4 regions of the Streptomyces sp. NPDC016851 genome follow, and region 2 is predicted to be linked to each of the others. Evidence: riboswitches for the same ligand, from Rfam matches in the RefSeq annotation. Region 2 holds a riboswitch; each other region holds the start of a gene.
The links. A riboswitch is a leader RNA that binds a small molecule or an ion and turns the genes downstream of it on or off. The one in region 2 is predicted to bind cyclic di-AMP.
Positions count from the first base shown of each region.

Region 1 (5,036 bases), on a different contig from region 2:
TGGAAGGTACCGCCCGAGACGGCCCCACGGGTAGGTAGCGGACCATCTTGTTGCCAACTGGTGCAGAGGCCTTCAACCGGGCAATCGGCGTGCGCCGTGCGATGAAACGAAGGGGCGCGTTGTCCGTATTCTCTGATCATGGCCGCACCCCTCGCATATTCACTCATCGCCACCGACCTGGACGGGACGCTGCTGCGCGGCGACGACACCCTGTCCGACCGGTCCCTCGCCGCACTCACGCGGGTGGTGGACGCCGGTGCCCGGCACCTCGTGGTGACGGGCCGGCCGGCGCCGAGAGTGCGGCCGCTCCTGGACGACCTCGGCTGTACGGGGCTCGCGGTGTGCGGACAGGGCGCGCAGGTGTACGACGCCGGCGCGGACCGGCTGCTGTGGTCCATCACTCTGGACCGGGAGCTGGCGGAGACCGCCCTCGGCAAGATCGAGGCCGAGGTGGGGCAGGTGTACGCCGCGGTCGACCAGGACGGGGTCGACGGCCTCACGCTCATCGAGCCGGGCTACCTGATGCCGCACCCGACCCTGCCGGCGGTGCGGGTCGACCGGCGCGACGACCTGTGGGGCGAGCCCATCAGCAAGGTGCTGCTGCGCCATCCCCACCTGTCGGACGACGAGTTGGCGGCGACGGCCCGCTCGGTGGTCGGTTCACTGGCGACGGTGACGATGTCGGGGCCCGGCACGGTCGAGCTCCAGCCGTGCGGCATCACCAAGGCCACCGGCCTGGCGCTGGCCGCCGAGCACCTGGGGCTGCGGCCGTCGGACACCCTCGCCTTCGGTGACATGCCCAACGACATCCCGATGTTCGACTGGGCCGCCCACGGCGTCGCCATGGCCAACGCCCATCCCGAGCTCAAGGCCGTGGCCGACGAGGTCACCCTGTCGAACGAGGACGACGGCATCGCCGTCGTCCTCGAACGACTGCTGGGCGGGACGGATCAGTACGGGCCGTTGACGTTGTCGATCGAGCCGTAGCGGGCCGCCGCGTAGTTGCAGGCCGCCGTGATGTTGGCGACCGGGTCGTACGGGTCCCACGACGTGCCGTCCACGTGGTAGGCCTGGAAGGTCGGGTCGATGGTCTGGAGCAGACCCTTGGACGGGGTGCCCTTGGCGGCGTTCGAGTCCCAGTTGTTGATCGCCTGGGGGTTGCCGGACGACTCGCGCATGATGTTGCGGTGGATGCCGTCGTACGAACCCGGGATCCCCTTCTGCGCCATGATGTCCAGCGCCTCGCGGATCCAGCCGTCCAGGTTGTTCGCGTAGGTCTTCACGGAGGCCTGGGTGGCCTTGGCGACGCCACCGGCGGGCTTCGCGGCCGGCTTGGCGGGGGCGGAGGACTTGGTCGCCGTCTTCTTCCCGGCGTCCGCCTTGGCCGTCTTCACCGTGAGCTTCAGACCCGGGTGGATCAGCTGCGGGTTGTCGCCGACGGCGGCGCGGTTGTCCTTGTAGAGCTGCTTCCAGCCGCCCGACACGTCGTACTTGTCCGCGATGCGGGCGAGCGAGTCGCCCTTGGTGACGGTGTACGTGAGGGACTTGGCGGGCTGGGCCGCCTGCGGCACGGACTGCGACACGGTGGGTGCGCTCTGGGCCGGCTGGGCGGCGTTGGCCTGCGTCGCGCCGATCAGCGGCAGGGCGAGGGCCGCTCCGCCGGTGCCGGCGGCCATGACGCGACGGGTGAACTGACTGGTTCTGGGGCGACGGTGCTTGCCTCGGGGCATGGGGATGTTCCTCTCCGGCGCCTGCGAGGTGAGCTGTCGGGTTCGGGCCGGGAGGTGCCCGGCCGCGTACGGCGCTGTGCGCTGTACGCGGCTTCACCCCGAGCCGTTCCGCTGCGCGGACCGGCGACTTACCTGGGTCCCCCGCTCCTGCCCTGCGTGAGTGAGTGGGTTCGTGTGGGGTGTCCGGGCGGTGGCAGGATTCGGCGTCCGCCGGACAGGCCCGGAACGTATGCGAGAGCACATGTCGGGAACAAGCACCGGAGTCACATATCGAGCGGTTGACCTTGGTCAGGGGCGTATGGGGCACTTGATCCTTTGCTGGAGCCAAGGCTCAACTTGCGTGCGGCGGAAGGAGGTACGGGCCGGTGCCGGAGTGGGATGTCCCAGGGGATAACGTGATTCAACTCACTGATCACGAGTCCGTGGGGCGATTTGCACTTAGGGGAATTCGCTTATCCAATGCCGCAAATCGTGCATAGCTCGCTATCGGCTGGTAAGTCGATAAATGTCTGTTCTTATGAGCTGATCGAAAACATTGCGGTCGTGATCGGATACCACCCGGCCTGTAACCCTGGGCGCTGGCGGTGATCGAAACGTGACCGGATACGCTGACTCGAGTGATGGCAGCGACCTATCGACAAACCGCGTAATCACCAGCAGACACACCGGCAGACACCAGCAGACAGGAGACCCCTCGTGACCGACGTCGGGCCGTTCGGGCTGAGCGTGCGGGACCAGGCTCTGGAAGCCGATGTCCAGGCCGGGATGGCGGCTGTCGAGGAAGGCTTGCTCGAGGCCACCAAGAGTGAGGTGCCCTTCATCACGGAGGCCGCCCAGCACCTGGTCCGGGCCGGTGGCAAGCGGTTCCGTCCGCTGCTCGTGATGCTCGCCGCCCAGTTCGGCGACCGGTACGCGCCCGGGATCGTGCCGTCGGCCGTCGTCGTGGAGCTGACCCACCTCGCCACGCTGTACCACGACGACGTGATGGACGAGGCCACCGTGCGGCGCGGGGTGGCGAGCGCGAACGCCCGCTGGGGCAACTCCGTCGCGGTCCTCACCGGGGACTTCCTCTTCGCCCGCGCCTCGCACATCCTGGCCGACCTCGGCCCGGAGGCGGTGCGGGTCCAGGCCGAGGCGTTCGAGCGGCTGGTGACCGGGCAGATCCTGGAGACGGCCGGACCGCAGGACGGCCGCGACCCGGTCGAGCACTACCTCGACGTGCTGGGCGGCAAGACCGGCTCGCTGGTGGCGGTGTCGTGCCGGTTCGGCGCGATGATGTCCGGCGCCGACGACACGGTCGTGGACGTGCTGACCCAGTACGGCGAACGGCTCGGTGTCGCCTTCCAGCTCGCGGACGACGTCCTGGACATCGCCTCCGACTCCCACGAGTCCGGCAAGACGCCCGGCACCGATCTGCGCGAGGGCATCCCCACGCTGCCCGTGCTGCGGCTGCGCGAGCGCGCGGCCCGGCTCGGACTCGCGGACGACATCGCCCTGTGCGAACTGCTGGACTCCGACCTCACCGACGACGACCGGCACGCCGAGGCCCTGCGCCTGCTGCGGGGCCACCCGGCGCTGGAACAGGCCCGGCGGGACACCGTCCGCTACGCCCAGGACGCCCGCTCGGCGCTGGCGCCACTGCCCGAATGCACCGCGAAGACGGCGCTGGTGGAGCTGTCCGACGCGGTGGTGCACCGGGCCGGCTAGCGCATTTCTCCCCCAGGACCCCTACGGGTCGGGGGAGATGCCGCCCCCTCGTGTCATACCGCAGCAGTACGTGGAGTTGATCCCGGGGTCTGACGTATTTCGCCGGCCGATTTGGTCAGATGGTCACCACGGAAAACACCACTCCTCACCAGTTCGGGTGAGAATGGCGGCTCAGGGACGAGTGCGTGCACGACACGGACAGCCGCCGCCGATCACGGAGGTAGGGCACACATGGCACCGTACGCATCCGACGACAGCACGACCGCCGGGGAGGTCGACGAGCAGCGCTCCGGGCGGCGCAAAGCCGCGCGGTACGTCGTCCCGGTCACGGTGATGGGGGTGGCGGCCGCGACGATCGGCCTGGTCCCCGCACTCGCCGACTCCGGTGACCCCGACCTCCCGAAGATCACCGCCCAGCAGCTCATCGAGAAGATCGCCCAGTCGGACGTCCAGCAGCTGTCCGGCACGGTGAAGATCAGCACGGACCTCGGCCTGCCGGACCTCGGCGGGCTGGAGAGCAGCCTGATGTCCGGGGCCGCGGGCCAGGGCGAGGGCGGCTCCTCCGCCGACCCGACGGCCAAGCTCACGGAACTGGCCTCCGGCACGCACACCCTGCGTGTCGCGGCCGACGGCCCGGACAAGCAGAAGCTGTCGCTGCTGGAGAACGCCGCCGAGTACAGCATCGTCCACAACGGCAAGGACGTCTGGGGCTACGACAGCAAGTCGAACGAGGTCTACCACGGCACCGCCTCCGGCAGCCCGGAGCGCGGGAAGGACCAGCAGCCGCCGGCCACGCCGAAGGACTTCGCCGAGGAGGCGCTGAAGGCCACCGACGACACGACCGCCGTGACCGTGGACGGCACCGCCCAGGTCGCCGGCCGGGACGCCTACAAGCTGGTCATCAAGCCGAAGCAGTCCGGCTCGACGGTCGGTGCGGTCACCGTGGCCGTGGACGCGAAGACGGGCATGCCGCTGAAGTTCACGCTGACCCCGGCGAGCGGCGGCGCCGCCGTCGTCGACGCGGGCTTCACCCAGGTCAGCTTCGCCAAGCCGGCCGCGTCGACCTTCGACTTCACCCCGCCCAAGGGCGCGAAGGTCACCGAGGAGAAGGATGCCGCCAAGGACTTCGGCAAGGGCTCCGACAAGCACTTCGGCAAGGACTTCGAGAAGGGCTTCGAGAAGGGCGGGGCGCGTGAGCACGCCCCCAAGGCCGGGGAGGACGCCGGCAAGGGCCTCGACGGCATGAAGACCATCGGCGAGGGCTGGAGCTCCATAGCCACCTTCGACACCGGCGGCGAGGGCATGCCCTCGGGCCAGGCCGGCGGCGAGTTCGGCGGCTTCATCGACTCGCTCGGTGACAAGGTCACCGGCAAGTTCGGCTCGGGCACGGTCTTCTCGACCCGCCTGATCAACGCCCTGGTCACCGACGACGGCAAGGTCTACGTGGGCGCCGTCACCAAGGACGCGCTCGTGAAGGCGGCCGACGCCGGGAAGTAGGTCCCGAACTCCCGCGGGACTCGGAGAGAACGAGGAAGCCGATGGGCGAACCGTCCGCCACGGAGCCGGAGCAGCGGGGCGATCAGACCGGGGACCCGGTCA
Region 1 is NZ_JBVHEP010000003.1:318,407-323,442, reverse strand. Features, by position in the region: gene ACZ3I3_RS06870 (HAD family hydrolase) at 139-987, shown strand; gene ACZ3I3_RS06865 (transglycosylase SLT domain-containing protein) at 951-1,730, opposite strand; cyclic di-AMP (ydaO/yuaA leader) riboswitch at 1,734-1,907, opposite strand; gene ACZ3I3_RS06860 (polyprenyl synthetase family protein) at 2,427-3,437, shown strand; gene ACZ3I3_RS06855 (LolA family protein) at 3,669-4,934, shown strand; gene ACZ3I3_RS06850 (ABC transporter ATP-binding protein) at 4,976-5,036, shown strand, end outside.
Region 1: another riboswitch for cyclic di-AMP. It lies ahead of ACZ3I3_RS06865 (transglycosylase SLT domain-containing protein); the one in region 2 lies ahead of ACZ3I3_RS14080 (M23 family metallopeptidase).

Region 2 (5,036 bases):
CTCGCCGCCGACTGTGGCCGCGAGTCCCACCCGGTCCACAAAGTCGTGGTGCGTGAAGCGGTGGACGTCCTTGGCGGACAGGCGAGGGTACGGCGCGAAGAAGCGGTAGTACTTCGACTCGTCGGAGACCTGCTCGTAGAAGCTGACCAGGCGCTCGGCGTCATCAACGGTGATGGGCCGGATGCGCGCGGTGCCACCGTCGCGCAGCACCACGTCGGCTTCCCAGTGGGCGGGATACTCGTGCCGGTCCGGCGAGGTCTGCATGGGCCCCAGAGTACGTCTGGCGTCTGACAACGGCGCGAGGCAGTCTGTGGAGGGCGTCAGTCGGGTCGAGGCCGCGATCCGACGGCACCCCGGGCGGTACACCAGGACCGCTCCGGCGCAGCTTCACGTATGGGAAACTGGTCTAGACAACCCTGAAAACCGAAGGGCAGCAACACATGGCTGAGCGCCGCGTCAACGTCGGCTGGGCCGAGGGCCTCCACGCCCGCCCCGCCTCCATCTTCGTCCGAGCCGCCACGGCCGCAGGCGTCCCGGTGACGATCGCCAAGGCAGACGGCAACCCCGTCAACGCGGCCTCCATGCTGGCCGTCCTCGGCCTCGGTGCCCAGGGCGGCGAGGAGATCGTCCTCGCCTCCGACGCCGAGGGTGCGGACGCCGCCCTGGACCGGCTGGCGAAGCTGGTCTCCGAGGGTCTCGAGGAACTGCCCGAGACCGTCTGAGCATTCTTTCGCGCCTGATCCGGTACCCCCGGCCCGGCGCAACCAGAAGGGCTCGTCCGAATTCATCGGGCGAGCCCTTCGCCATTCCCGGCCACGGCCCGCCATTTCCGGTCACGGGCGGCCGCGTATTTCCCGTTCCCGGGCAACAGAAATAATCCCCCGCGAATTACCTTCTCTTTGTATACGGCTCTCGTGTTAATGCCGCAGGCTCGCCGTGTTTACGGGATGTTGCGAGTTCCTCACACGCTCGGCCCGCTCCCCGGCGGAGCCGAAACGCAGCCGGTGCGCGGCCGTCGCGCGCTCGGTGTGCAGCGCCGTGACCGCCCGCGCGCGCTCACTGTCCCCGCGCGCCACCGCGTCCACGATCGCGCCGTGCTCGGTCCAGGACTCCACGGGCCCGGCCGGCGCCTCGACGGTGTACATCCAGGCGATCTTGTGGCGGAGCTGGGTCAGCATCGAGGTCAGCGCGGGGCTGCCGGAGGCCTGTGCGAGCGTCTCGTGGAACCAGCCGCCCAGGGAGCGCAGGTCGTCGCTGTTGCCCCGGCGGGCGCGCTCCTGGCCGAGCCTGACCAGGCCGCGCAGGACCTTCAGATGGGCCTCGGTGCGGCGCTGGGCGGCGCGGGCCGCGCCGAGCGGCTCCAGCAGCAACCGCATCTCCAGCAGGTCGGCGGCCTCCTGCTCGGTGGGTTCGGCGACGCACGCGCCCGCGTGCCGCCGGGTGACCACGAAGCCCTCGGCCTCCAGGGTGCGCAGGGCCTCCCGGACGGGGACGCGCGAGACACCGTAGCGGCGGGCGAGGAGTTCCTCGGTCAGCCGGCCGCCGCGTTCGTAGACACCCGCGACGATGTCGTCCCGGATGGCCGTGCACACCGAGTGCGCCGGAATGCGCATGACCGACCTCCGTTTAATCCCCGTGAAACGTCGACGAGTGACACGTGTTCCGTGACTCTATTGCAATGAGCCGGAATTTCCGACGGCGGACCGGAATCCAGGGATATTTTTTGGACAGCCGGGCGTCACAAACGCCGAAAGCCCCGGCTCGGGGAGCCGGGGCCTCGGGAAGCGGAGTGGTACGCCGTCAGATGCTCACGCCGTGCGAGCGGAGGTAGGCGACCGGGTCGATGTCCGAGCCGTACTCGGGGCTCGTACGGGCCTCGAAGTGCAGGTGCGCACCGGTGACGTTGCCGGTCGCGCCGGACAGGCCGATCTGCTGGCCGGGGGTGACCTTCTGGCCCACCGAGACGCTGATGGACGACAGGTGGCCGTACTGGGTGTACGTGCCGTCGTTCATCTTGATCACGATCTGGTTGCCGTAGGAGCCGCCCCAGCCGGCCTCGACGACCTCGCCCATGCCGACCGCGTGGACGGAGGTGCCGCTGGCGGCGTGGAAGTCGACACCGGTGTGGCTGCCGGAGGACCACAGGCCGCTGCTGGCCTGGTAGGCGGTGGAGACGTACGAGCCGGAGATCGGGGGCACGAACGTGTTGAGGCGCTTGCGCTCGGCCTCGCGGGCGGCGCGCTCCTTGGCCTCGCGGGCCTTCTCGGCGGCCTCCTTGGCCTCCTTGGCCGCCTCGGCGGCCCGCTCGCGGGCGGCCTCCTCGGCCTTCTTCTTGGCGGCGGCCTCCTCGGCGGCCTGCTTCTGGGCGGCGGCCTGGGCGTCGATCTGCTGGGCCACGGTGTCGCCCATGGTGACGACGGGGGTGAGGCCGGTCTGCTCGACGGCGGGCTCTGCGGCGAAGGCCGGGGCGGCCACGGTGCCGATGACACCGGTGGTGGCGAGGGCCGCGACGCCCGCCGCGCGGGCGGTGCCGCGCTGCATCCGGCTGGGACGACGGTGCTTCCCGGTGGCGCGGGTGAACGCCATGGAGTGCCTGGTCCTTTCCTTCCTTCTCGCCTACCGGGTTAGCTGACGGGTTCGGAGCAGGAAGGTCTCCTACGGACCCCCTCGCGGCTCGCGCGGGCGTCCGATTCACCCCAGGGACTGCGGTGGGTCCCCGGCTCCCCTGGCTCGCGCCGTACGGGGACTCGGCGATGACTGTCCGGTGCCGCGGGTGCGGCGCACTGCCTGACGAACAGCCCGGACGAACCTAAGCGGGGCCACTTTCAATTCCCAAACGGATCCCGGTTTTTGTAGCGCATCCCACAGGGCAGACAGGCAACCTCCGCACCAATTCGGGCATAAAGGAGCCCTGGTGCCTTAGAAGACAACCAGGGCCCCTGCGCGCGTGTGCTCCTACTCGGCGGCGACGACCGAGACTTCGCCGATGCCCAGGGCCTCGACCGGGCCCTTGATCTGCGCCGCGTCACCGACGAGCACGGTCACCAGCCGGTCCACCGGGAAGGCGCTGACGGCCGCCGCGGTGGCCTCCACGGTGCCGGTCGCGGCGAGCTGCCGGTACAGCGTGGCCTGGAAGTCGTCGGGCAGGTGCTGCTCGACCTGGTCGGCCAGCGTGCTCGCGACGGCCGCCGCCGTCTCGTACTTCAGCGGCGCCACGCCGACCAGGTTCTGCACGGCGACGTCCCGCTCGGCGTCGGTCAGCCCCTCGGCGGCGAGCGTGCGCAGCACCGTCCAGAGGTCCTGGAGGGCGGGGCCGGTGTTGGGCGTGTCCACGGAGCCGCTGATGGCGAGCATCGCGGCACCGGTCCCGTCCGGGGCGGACCTGAGGACCTGGCCGAACGCCCGCACCCCGTAGGTGTAGCCCTTCTCCTCGCGCAGCACGCGGTCCAGGCGGGAGGTGAGGGTGCCGCCGAGGCAGTACGTGCCGAGCACCTGCGCGGGCCACACGCGGTCGTGCCGGTCCGGGCCGATCCGGCCGATCAGCAGCTGCGTCTGTACGGCGCCGGGGCGGTCCACGATGACGACCCTGCCCGTGTCGTCGGCCGTCACCGGCGGCACCGGGCGCGGCTCGGCCGCGGAGCCGGTCCAGGCGCCCAGCGTGTCGCCGAGCAGGGCGTCGAGGTCGATGCCGGTGAGGTCGCCGACGACCACGACCGTGGCCGTGGCGGGCCTGACGTGCCTCTCGTAGAAGGCGCGTACGGCCGCGGAGTCGATCGCTACGACCGTCTCCTCGGTGCCCTGGCGGGGCCGCGACATGCGCGAGTCCGACGGGAACAGCTCCTTGGAGAGCTCCTTGGCGGCACGGCGGGCGGGGTTGGCCAGCTCGTGCGGGATCTCGTCGAGGCGGTTGCGGACCAGCCGCTCGACCTCGCTGTCCGCGAACGCGGGGGCCCTCAGGGCGTCGGCGACCAGGCCGAGCCCCTTGGCGAGCCGGGAGGCCGGCACCTCCAGGCTGAGCCGGACGCCGGGGTGGTCGGCGTGCGCGTCGAGGGTGGCGCCGGCGCGCTCCAGCTCGGCGGCGAAGTCCTCGGCGGAGTGCTTGTCGGTGCCCTCGGAGAAGGCCCGGGCCATGATCGTGGCCACGCCGTCGAGGCCGGCCGGCTCGGCGTCCAGGGGCGCGTCCAGCAGTACCTCCACGGCGACGACCTGCTGGCCGGGGCGGTGGCAGCGCAGGACCGTCAGGCCGTTGCCGAGCGTGCCGCGCTCGGGGGCCGGGAAGGCCCACGGCTTGGCGTCGCCCGCCTGCGGCTGGGGGTGGAAGTCCATCGTGGCGAGCTCGGTCACTTGGCCGCCTCCTCGTTCTCGTTCAGGGCCGCGGCTGCGGTGTCGTCGGTGGTGTCGGCGTCCTCGGCGGTCTCCGCGTCGCCCGTCTCGCCGGCGACGGGCTCGTAGACGAGCACCGCGCGGTTGTCGGGCCGCAGGCGGGCCTTGGCGACCTCCTGGACCTCCTCGGCCGTCACCTCCAGCACGCGCTGCACGGCGGTCAGGGCGAGCTGCGGGTCGCCGAACAGGACGGCGTACCGGCACAGTTCGTCGGCGCGGCCGGCGACCGTGCCCAGCCGGTCCAGCCACTCGCGCTCCAGCTGGGCCTGGGCGCGCTCCATCTCCTCGGCCGTGGGGCCCTCCTCGGCGAACCGGGCGAGCTCCTCGTCGATGGCGGACTCGATGACCGGGACCTCCACGTCACCGGACGTCTTCACGTCCAGCCACCCCAGGGAGGGCGCCCCGGCGAGCCGCAGCAGGCCGAAGCCGGCCGCCACGGCCGTACGGTCGCGCCGTACGAGGCGGTTGTACAGGCGGGAGGACTCGCCGCCGCCGAGGACCGTGAGGGCTAGGTCGGCCGCGTCGCACGCGCGCGTGCCGTCCTGCGGCAGCCGGTAGGCGGCCATCAGGGCGCGCGCCGGGACCTCCTCCTCGACGACCTCGCGCAGCTGCTCGCCGATGGTCTCCGGCAGCGCGCCGTCGCGGGGCGCGGG
Region 2 is NZ_JBVHEP010000007.1:218,286-223,321, forward strand. Features, by position in the region: gene ACZ3I3_RS14065 (bifunctional acetate--CoA ligase family protein/GNAT family N-acetyltransferase) at 1-264, opposite strand, end outside; gene ACZ3I3_RS14070 (HPr family phosphocarrier protein) at 441-722, shown strand; gene ACZ3I3_RS14075 (GntR family transcriptional regulator) at 918-1,613, opposite strand; gene ACZ3I3_RS14080 (M23 family metallopeptidase) at 1,801-2,586, opposite strand; cyclic di-AMP (ydaO/yuaA leader) riboswitch at 2,600-2,763, opposite strand; gene ACZ3I3_RS14085 (M16 family metallopeptidase) at 2,956-4,344, opposite strand; gene ACZ3I3_RS14090 (M16 family metallopeptidase) at 4,341-5,036, opposite strand, start outside.

Region 3 (5,036 bases), on a different contig from region 2:
GCCGTGAAGGACATGGAGGAGAAGTTTCCCCGCGCCCTGTGGGTGCGGCTGTTCATCTACCTCGTCCTGGGCCATGTCTTCGCGGCCTTCGTGTATCTGCTGTTCGAGGTGGGCGCCAAGTAGCCGCCGGGCGGGCGCCGGCCGTCAGTCGAGCAGCCGCTCGCGCAGCCGCTCCCGGGTCTGCGGGGTGAGCCCGAGCCCCTTCTCCAGGTAGGTGTCGACGCCGCCCCAGGTCTCCTGGATGGTGTCGAAGGCCGCCGTCAGATACTCGGCGCGCGCGTCGAACAGGGGACTGAGCAGCTCCATGACCTCGGGGGAGTAGGCCGAGGCGGCGGTGCTGCTGCGGTGCACCTTGTAGCGGCGGTGCTTGGCGTTGGACTTCAGGTAGTCGTCGACGATCGCCTCGCGCTCGACGCCCAGGGCGAGCAGCGTCACCGCGATGGACAGACCCGCGCGGTCCTTGCCCGCCGCGCAGTGCATCAGCGCGGGGACGCTGTCCTCAGCGAGCGAGTGCAGCACCCGGGAGTGCTCGGCCGTGCGGCTCCGGATGATCGTGCGGTACGAGGCGATCATCCGGTCCGCGCCCTTGCCGTCCGCGAGGATCGCGCGCAGCTGGTCCAGGTCGCCGTCGCGCACCATCTTCCAGAACTCGGCGCCGTCGGCGGGGTCGCTCAGCGGCAGGTTCACATTGCGCACGCCCGGCAGCTCGACGTCCGGCCCTTCGAGCTTCTGGTCGGCCGCGTTGCGGAAGTCGAAGATCGTGTGCAGGCCCAGGGTGGTCAGGAAGGCGGCGTCCTCCCCGGTCGCATGGGCGAGGTGTCCGCTGCGGAACAGCACCCCCTGCCGCACCCGCCGTCCGTCCACGGTCGGAAGTCCGCCCACATCACGGAAGTTGCGCACTCCGGCCAGCTCGGGCTCGGTCGACGGGACCTGCTGTGTCACGAGGGCTCCTCCCCTTCGGCGCCGCCGGCGCGGCTCGTCGACGGGCACCACTCGACGATACGACATGCCTGCCTGGGGCAATGAGTTGTCCACAGGCGTTGCCGGGAGCCCCCACGGACCTTGATGATGTCGGAGCCTGGTCGCCCCTGGTCGGGCTTGTTCGAATCTGTGAGGCCTTGATGCTGGACATCTCCGAAGACGGTCGTACATGGGTCCTCTCCGGGCCGGCCAGCAGCTACGCCGTCCATGTCACCGACCGGGACGAACTGCTGCACCTGCACTGGGGGCCCCGGATCGCCCTCGCGGACGCCGAGGCCCTCGCCGTCAGCCCGCTGCCGGACTACTGGCCCTTCGAGTCACCGCTCGACGGACGCGAGGAGTATCCGGTCGAGGGCGGCCCCCGTTTCACCCGGCCCGCCCTGTCCGTCCGCACCGGCGAGCGGCGCGGCACGGAGTGGGCCTACGAGGGCCATGACACCGAGGACGGGGAGCTGCGGCTGCGCTTCCGCGACGGCGACCTGGCCATCACGCTGCACTACCGGATGCGCTCCGCGACGGACGTCGTCGAACGCCGGGTGACCCTCGACAACCGCGGACCCGCCGTCGAGGTGCTGCGCGCCGACTCCGCCACCTGGACCCTGCCCGACCGCGACTCCTGGCGGCTGTCCCAGCTGCACGGCCGCTGGGGTGCCGAGTCCCGGCTGGAGCGCTCCGACCTCACCCACGGCGAGAGGGTCATCGGCAGCCGCCGCGGCCACACCGGTCACCAGCACCTGCCGTGGGTCGCGCTCGACACCGACGCGACCGAGGAGCACGGCGAGGTCTACGCATGCGCCCTGGGCTGGTCCGGGTCATGGCGGATCGCCGTGGCCCAGCTCCCGGACGCACGCGTGCAGATCACCGGCGGGGCCGGCTACGACGAATCGGGCCTGCTGATGCTGGGCACGGGGGAGTCGTACACGACTCCCGTCTTCGCCGGGCTCTGGAGCGACGGCGGGCACGGCGGGGCCAGCCGCGCCTGGCACGCCTATCAGCGGACGTACGTGATCCCGGACGCGGACCAGGACCGGCCGGTGCTGTTCAACTCGTGGGAGGCCACCGAGTTCGACATCTCCGAGGAGCAGCAGCGGGCGCTCGCCGAGCGGGCCGCCGCCATGGGTGTCGAGCTGTTCGTGGTCGACGACGGGTGGTTCGGGACGCGCACCAGTGACCGTGCCGGACTCGGCGACTGGGCCCCCAACCCCGACCGCTTCCCGGGCGGCCTGAAGCCGCTCGCCGAGCACGTGCACGGCCTCGGCATGCAGTTCGGCATCTGGGTCGAGCCGGAGATGGTCAACCCGGACAGCGAGCTGTACCGCGCGCACCCGGACTGGGTGCAGTACCAACCGGGACGAAAGCGGACGGAGTTCCGCAATCAGCTCGTACTGAACCTCGCCCGCGAGGACGTCCAGGAGTACCTCTGGGAGCAGCTCGACGGGCTCCTCTCCAGCGCGCCGATCGACTACGTCAAGTGGGACTTCAACCGCTGCTTCACCGACGCCGGGTGGCCGGACGACTCCTACCCGCAGCGGCTCTGGGTCGACCACGTGCACGCCCTGTACGCCCTGCTGGACCGGCTGCGGGCCGCCCACCCCGGGGTGGCCTTCGAGTCCTGCTCGGGCGGCGGCGGCCGGATCGACCTCGGTGTGCTCGGCCGTACGGACCAGGTGTGGACCTCGGACAACACCGACCCGCTCGACCGGCTCGCCATCCAGCACGGCTTCAGCCAGATCCACCCGGCCCGGGTCATGGCCGCCTGGGTCACCGACAGCCCGAACGCCATGCTCAACCAGCGGGCCAGCTCCCTGAGGTTCCGGTTCGTCAGCGCCATGGCCGGGGTGCTCGGGGTCGGCGGTGACCTCACCCGGTGGACGGAGGAGGAGCTCGCCGAGGCGCGGGACTGGGTGGAGCTCTACAAGGAGATCCGGCCCGTGGTGCAGCGCGGCGACCTGTACCGGCTGCGCCCGCCGGAGGGCGGCCTGAGCGCCGTTCAGTACGTCCTCGGCGAGGAGACCGTCGTCCTCGCCTGGCTCCAGGCGCAGCGCTACGGCGAGCCCGTTCCGGCGCTCCGGTTGCGGGGTCTCGACCCGGCGGCGTCGTACGAATGCCGCGAAACGGGCGAAGTTCACCGGGGAGCCGTGCTGCTCCATCACGGGCTGCGGGTCGGTCTGCGCGGCGATCTGGACGCCACCGTGGTCCGGCTTAAGCGCAAGTAGCCCTTCTGTCCGAATAGGGAGCGCTTCGACTGTTTAGGTATAACGTGCCCCGGCTGTAAAGGAGATGAGGCCGGGGTGCGTGAGCATCGTCATATTCGTGACGATGTGTTGTTGCCATGTGCACGTAATTCCGGCGTTATTCAGGGAGATTGCGGGAGGCTGGAGATCGGTAATCCACGCTCCGTGACGGAAAAAATGTCGGCGCGTCAAGAAAAAGGCCGTCACAGGCAACCGCGAGCTTGTCCCTTTGCGTCCTGGTCGCTTACGTTCCCCACCAATCCGGACGGACGCCTAATCCTGCCGCCGCCCGGAGCCCGCACACACTGACCCGACGTACGGCAGGAGCGGGGGACCCACAGGTAAGACGCCTGTTCCGGTTCCCGGAACGGCTTGGGGTTAAGCCGCGCCTCGGCGCGGCCGGGCATCTCCAGTCCGAACCCGACAGCTCACCTCGCAGGCGACGGAGAGGAATTCGCCATGCCCGCGAAGGGTAAGCATCGCCGCCCGAAGTCCCAGCGTTTCACCCGCTCCATCGCCGTCGCCGGAACCGGTGGGGCCGCTCTCGCCCTTCCGCTCATGGGGGCCACCGGCGCCCACGCCGCCACCCCGCAGTCGGCTCCGGAAAAGGCCGTCCAGTCCGCGCCGGCCGCCGAGAAGAAGGCCACCGAAAAGGCCACGGGCGCCCGCTCGTACACCGTGCGGGCCGGTGACTACCTCGCGAAGATCGCCGACGAGCAGAACGTCGACGGCGGCTGGAAGAAGCTCTACTCGGACAACCGTGACGCCATCGGTGACGACCCGTCGCTGATCCACCCGGGGCTGAAGCTGGCGGTCGGCAAGAAGGCGGCGGCGAGCGAGTCCCCGGCCCCGTCGAAGGCCTCGGCCTCCAAGCCCTCGAAGTCCTCGGCCTCGAAGTCGTCCGCCGCCGAGTCGCCCTCGAAGCCGGCCGCCGCCAAGCCCGCCGCCGCGACCTCCAGCGGCTACAGCGCCCCGGTGGACGGTGCCACCGTCGGCACCCCGTACCGGATGTCCGGCAGCATGTGGTCCAGCGGCTACCACACGGGTGTCGACTTCGTCGTCCCGACGGGCACCTCGCTCAAGGCCGTCGGCGCGGGCACGGTCGTCTCCGCCGGGTGGGGCGGCGCGTACGGCAACCAGGTCGTCATCAGGCTGAACGACGGCAGCTACGCGCAGTACGCCCACCTGTCCTCGCTCTCCGTCTCGGCCGGCCAGACCGTGAGCGCCGGGCAGCAGATCGGCCTGTCCGGCGCCACCGGCAACGTGACCGGACCGCACCTGCACTTCGAGATCCGCACCACGCCGGACTACGGCTCGGACGTGGACCCGGTCGCCTTCCTGCGCTCGCACGGCGTCTCCGTCGGCTGACCGACCGCGTCACCACCTGCCTGACACGCGACCGAAGGCCGGACCCCGATCCCCGGGTCCGGCCTTCGGTGTGCGCGCACCTTCCGACCGTCCCAAGGGATCGACAGCGGGCGGCAGTTGGGACACAGTGATCCCGTCCGGAGCGCAAGCGCTTTCTGGAGCCTTCCAGGCGGATCCCCAAGGAGACCTGTCCCGTGCCGACCACTCGCAGAGCGTTCGCAACCCTGGCCGCCGGAGCCGCCGCGGCGGCCCTCGTCCCGACGGGCACCGCCCACGCCGCGCCCCGGCACCGCCGCCTCATCGCCCGGGACGACTTCTGTCACGGTCTCGCCCAGTGGGCTACCGAACTCCAGAACGGTGGCACCGTCACCGCGTCCCGTGGCGTTCTGGAGATCGACGTGCCGAGCGGGGCGACCGTATGGTTCAGGCAGCGGCTCGAAGGGCCGTACGTCC
Region 3 is NZ_JBVHEP010000010.1:215,374-220,409, forward strand. Features, by position in the region: gene ACZ3I3_RS18435 (helix-turn-helix domain-containing protein) at 1-7, shown strand, start outside; gene ACZ3I3_RS18440 (DUF6126 family protein) at 4-123, shown strand; gene ACZ3I3_RS18445 (tyrosine-protein phosphatase) at 145-942, opposite strand; gene ACZ3I3_RS18450 (alpha-galactosidase) at 1,122-3,197, shown strand; cyclic di-AMP (ydaO/yuaA leader) riboswitch at 3,509-3,670, shown strand; gene ACZ3I3_RS18455 (M23 family metallopeptidase) at 3,675-4,583, shown strand; gene ACZ3I3_RS18460 (DUF6250 domain-containing protein) at 4,778-5,036, shown strand, end outside.
Region 3: another riboswitch for cyclic di-AMP. It lies ahead of ACZ3I3_RS18455 (M23 family metallopeptidase); the one in region 2 lies ahead of ACZ3I3_RS14080 (M23 family metallopeptidase).

Region 4 (5,036 bases), on a different contig from region 2:
CGCCCGCCGCGACAACCAGCACCTCGGTTACGGCCACGGCATCCACTACTGCCTCGGCGCCCCGCTCGCCCGTCTGGAGGGCCAGACCGCGCTCGCCACGCTTCTCACCCGCCTCCCGGACCTGCGGCTGGCGGCGGATCCGGCCGAGCTGAGATGGCGCGGCGGCCTCATCATGCGCGGGCTGCGCACGCTGCCGGTGGAGTTCTCACCGGCTAAACATGACACGCCGTCAGACCTGTGATCTTCACGTGATCTGCGCGGCATGAACTTGTGACAAGTGATCGTCTGCCGATACGTTCACCCATCATCAGCGCGGCCCGGGGGACCCTGCGCCGCGCCGGTCACTGCTGTCTCGCGAAAGGTCTCCGTATGCTCTCCGGGAACGGTCGGCACCGTCGCCCCCGCCAGGCTCCGGCTCTCCTCGTCGCGGCCGGGGTCACCGGCTCCGCCATCGCGATCCCGCTCCTCGGAGCCTCCGGTGCCAGCGCGGCCGACGGCACGACCTGGGACCGGGTCGCGGACTGCGAGACCGGCGGCGCCTGGAGCCAGAACAGCGGCAACGGATACTTCGGCGGCCTCCAGTTGTCCCAGGAGGACTGGGAGAACCACGGCGGCCTCGACTACGCCCCGAGTGCCGACCTGGCCAGCCGCTCCCAGCAGATAGCCGTGGCCGAGAGAATCCTCGCCGACCAGGGGGTCGGCGCCTGGCGCACCTGCGGTCTGCTCTCCGGCCTCGAACAGGACAAGGGCTCGGACACGTCCGACTCGTCCGCTCCGACGGACTCACCCGGACTGCTCGACTCCTCCGAGTCGGACGAAACCACCAACTCCGACAAGTCGCCTGATTCTGCCGATCCCTCGACGGAGCAGTCACAGGAGCAGTCGCAGGAGCAGTCCCCGGACCAGTCGCAGGACCAGTCACGGGATCAGTCGCAGGACCAGGAGCCCGGCAGCTCCCCGTCGCCCACTCCGGAGCGTGACGAGCCCGCCAAGTCGCCACAGGACGACCGCTCTTCAGCCCCGTCCGACACCACTTCCGGCCGCCACCGCGGCCCCAGCGCCGACGAGGACGCCAAGGCCGAGGACGGCCGTTCCTCCGGCTCCGCCGGACGGCACGCCTCGCGCGACGGCGAGGCCGCCCGGGAGGCGACGGACGGCTCCTACACCGTCCGCCCCGGCGACAGCCTCTGGTCCATCGCGAACTCTCTTGATGTCAGCGGCGGATGGCGCGCGCTCTACGTCGGGAACGAGACGGCCGTCGGCACCGACCCGAACCTCATCCGCCCCGGTCAGAAGCTCACGGTAGGGGTCGAAGCGGACGAGCGGTAGCCGGTGGGGCAGTACGGAAACGGGGGTGGAAGTCACCCCGAAACCGTGCGAGTTCACGTCACCGTTCGCGGCTAATGTCCCTTATCGGTGCGGTGAGAGATAGATCTCAGAAGCCCTGATCGTCTTTGAAATTCCGCGGATCGCATGTCTACGGTCATGACCGCTCGTCACCACGAGCCCCGGCTGCCGCAACGCCGAATCCTGCCAGCGGCCGCACGGGAACAGTCGTCGCGTCAAGCGCCGTAGGCAGGAGCGGGGGACCCAAGGTAAGTGCCCTACCGGCCGGTTGTGCCGGAAGGGCTTGGGGTGAAGCCGCGTCCCGGGAGGGACGCGGCCGGGCAACTCAACCGGCCCGAACCCGACAGCTCACCTCGTAGGCGTCGGTGAGGGGATCTCTCCATGCTGTTTTCCGGCAAGGGCACGCACCGCCGTCCGTCCAAGGCCTCTCGGGTCATCGCCATCGCCGGTGTCACCGGTGCCGCCGTCGCCGCCCCGCTGATGGCGGCCGGCAACGCCTCCGCCGCCACCGCCTCCGAGTGGGACGCCGTCGCCCAGTGCGAGTCCGGCGGCAACTGGTCCATCAACACCGGCAACGGCTACTACGGCGGTCTGCAGTTCTCCGCCTCCACCTGGTCCGGCTACGGCGGCACGAAGTACGCCTCCACCGCCGACCAGGCCACCAAGTCCCAGCAGATCGAGATCGCCGAGAAGGTCCTCGCGAGCCAGGGCAAGGGTGCCTGGCCGGTCTGCGGCAAGGGCCTGTCGAGCGCCGGCTACAGCGGCGGCTCCGAGCAGAGCAGCGGCTCCACCGAGACCCGCCAGACCGAGCAGCAGCCGGCCTCCCGCTCCGACGAGCGCCCGGCCCAGACCCAGAAGACCCAGAAGACCGTCACCACCCCGACCGGCAAGAAGGTCAAGAAGGGCGACGGCGAGTACAAGGTCGTCAAGGGCGACACCCTCAGCTCCATCGCGACCGAGGAGAAGGTCGAGGGCGGCTGGGAGAAGCTGTTCGAGCTGAACAAGGACATCATCACGGACGCCAACCTGATCTACCCGGGCCAGCAGCTGCACCTGAAGTAAGCAGCGGCCCACCCCCGTCCCCACGGGCTCCCCGCCCCGGTGCGTCATCCCCCGTGCGCACCGGGGCGGGGTTTTTTCTGCCGGTCTTTTCTGCCGGTCTTTGCGAACCGGCTTTGTTCCGTTCGGAAACAATTTACTCTCGGTTCTGTCCATGGGGTGGGCGACCCGGTGGCCGATCGCCCGGAGCCGGTTAGGCTCATGTCGCGAGCCACCGCGGCCCGCGCCTCGCCGGGTCCCCGCGGCCCGCGTACCCGCGTCACATGAAGAAGGAGATGCTCGTGCCGTCCATCGACGTCGTCGTAGCCCGGGAAATCCTGGACTCCCGAGGCAACCCCACGGTCGAGGTCGAGGTCGGCCTCGACGACGGCAGCACCGGTCGTGCCGCCGTCCCGTCCGGCGCCTCCACGGGCGCCTTCGAGGCCATCGAGCTGCGCGACGGCGACTCGAACCGCTACCTCGGCAAGGGTGTGGAGAAGGCCGTCCTCGCGGTCATCGAGCAGATCGGCCCGGAGCTCGTCGGCTACGACGCCACCGAGCAGCGCCTGATCGACCAGGCCATGTTCGACCTGGACGCCACCGACAACAAGGGCTCCCTCGGCGCCAACGCCATCCTCGGCGTCTCCCTCGCCGTCGCCCACGCCGCCTCCGAGGCCAGCGACCTTCCGCTGTTCCGCTACCTGGGCGGCCCGAACGCGCACCTGCTGCCGGTGCCGATGATGAACATCCTGAACGGCGGCTCGCACGCCGACTCCAACGTGGACATCCAGGAGTTCATGATCGCCCCGATCGGCGCGGAGTCCTTCTCCGAGGCGCTGCGCTGGGGCGCCGAGGTCTACCACACGCTGAAGAAGGTCCTGAAGAGCAAGGGCCTGGCCACCGGCCTCGGCGACGAGGGCGGCTTCGCCCCGAACCTCGGCTCCAACCGCGAGGCCCTCGACCTCATCCTCGAGGCGATCAACGAGGCCGGCTACACCCCCGGCGAGCAGATCGCCCTGGCGCTCGACGTCGCCGCGTCCGAGTTCTACAAGGACGGCGTCTACACCTTCGAGGGCAAGGAGCGCTCGGCGGCCGAGATGACCGAGTACTACGCGGAGCTCGTCGACGCGTACCCGCTCGTCTCCATCGAGGACCCGCTGTTCGAGGACGACTGGGAGGGCTGGAAGACCATCACCGCCAAGCTCGGTGACAAGGTCCAGCTCGTCGGCGACGACCTGTTCGTCACCAACCCCGAGCGCCTGGCCCGCGGCATCGAGGAGGGCGCGGCCAACGCGCTCCTGGTCAAGGTCAACCAGATCGGCTCGCTGACCGAGACCCTGGACGCCGTCGAGCTGGCCCAGCGCAACGGCTTCAAGTGCATGATGTCCCACCGCTCCGGCGAGACCGAGGACGTCACCATCGCCGACCTGGCCGTCGCCACCAACTGCGGCCAGATCAAGACCGGCGCCCCGGCCCGCTCCGAGCGCGTCGCCAAGTACAACCAGCTGCTGCGCATCGAGGAGATCCTCGACGACGCGGCGGTGTACGCCGGCCGCAGCGCGTTCCCGCGCTTCAAGGGCTGACCCCGGCCACAAGACGCAGCGTCGTACGTACGTCCCCGTACTCGGTCCCGTACCGTGTCCGGGGACGTACGCGCGTATGACGGTGGAGCGGGAGGCGGACAGACATGGCCGTGAAGGACCGGGACCGGTTCTCCACCGCGACCAGGATCCGGCTGCTCGGCGAGCAGACCGCGGCCCGGGTCTACCGCTCCCAGACCAAGCGCCAGGCCCGCCGCTCACGGCTGACCGGCCGGGCCGCGCTGCTCGCCCTGGTGATGTGCTCGCTGATCGTGGCCCTGGCCTACCCGATGCGGGAGTACGTCTCGCAGCGCGCCGAGATCGACGACCTGCAGCGCGAACAGCAGCAGGCCCGGCAGCGCGTCGAACGGCTGCGCGACCAGAAGGCGCGCTGGCAGGACGACGCGTACGCGGAGCAGCAGATCCGGAAGCGGTTGCACTACGTCATGCCGGGGGAGACGGGATTCATCGTCGTCGACCCGCACGCGGCGAGGCAGTCGCACGCCGACCTCGGGGCGGCCGACCGCCCCTGGTACTCGAACGTCTGGGACGGGGTCGACAAGGCCGACGCCTCCGACCGGTGACCCGACCCCCAGCCAATGACCTGAACCCAGAGAAAGACAGCCTGAACACAGTCATGGAAACGCCCCCGCCGACCACTCCGCGCACCGAGCCCACCGACGCGGACGTCGAGGCCTTCAAGCAGCAGCTCGGCCGGCCCCCGCGCGGCCTGCGCGCGATCGCGCACCGGTGCCCGTGCGGGCAGCCCGACGTCGTCGAGACGGCCCCGCGGCTGCCGGACGGCACGCCGTTCCCCACGCTGTACTACCTGACGTGCCCGAAGGCGAACTCGGCGATCGGCACGCTGGAGGCGAACGGCGTGATGAAGGAGATGACCGAGCGGCTGGCCTCGGACCCGGAGCTGGCGGCTGCCTACCGGGCGGCGCACGAGGACTACGTCCGCCGCCGTGACGAGATCGAGGAGCTGAAGAACTTCCCGAGCGCGGGCGGCATGCCGGACCGGGTGAAGTGCCTGCACGTGCTGGTCGCGCACTCGCTGGCCGCCGGGCC
Region 4 is NZ_JBVHEP010000004.1:387,198-392,233, forward strand. Features, by position in the region: gene ACZ3I3_RS09535 (cytochrome P450 family protein) at 1-241, shown strand, start outside; gene ACZ3I3_RS09540 (transglycosylase family protein) at 370-1,329, shown strand; cyclic di-AMP (ydaO/yuaA leader) riboswitch at 1,558-1,724, shown strand; gene ACZ3I3_RS09545 (transglycosylase family protein) at 1,729-2,409, shown strand; gene eno (phosphopyruvate hydratase) at 2,688-3,968, shown strand; gene ACZ3I3_RS09555 (FtsB family cell division protein) at 4,073-4,549, shown strand; gene ACZ3I3_RS09560 (DUF501 domain-containing protein) at 4,603-5,036, shown strand, end outside.
Region 4: another riboswitch for cyclic di-AMP. It lies ahead of ACZ3I3_RS09545 (transglycosylase family protein); the one in region 2 lies ahead of ACZ3I3_RS14080 (M23 family metallopeptidase).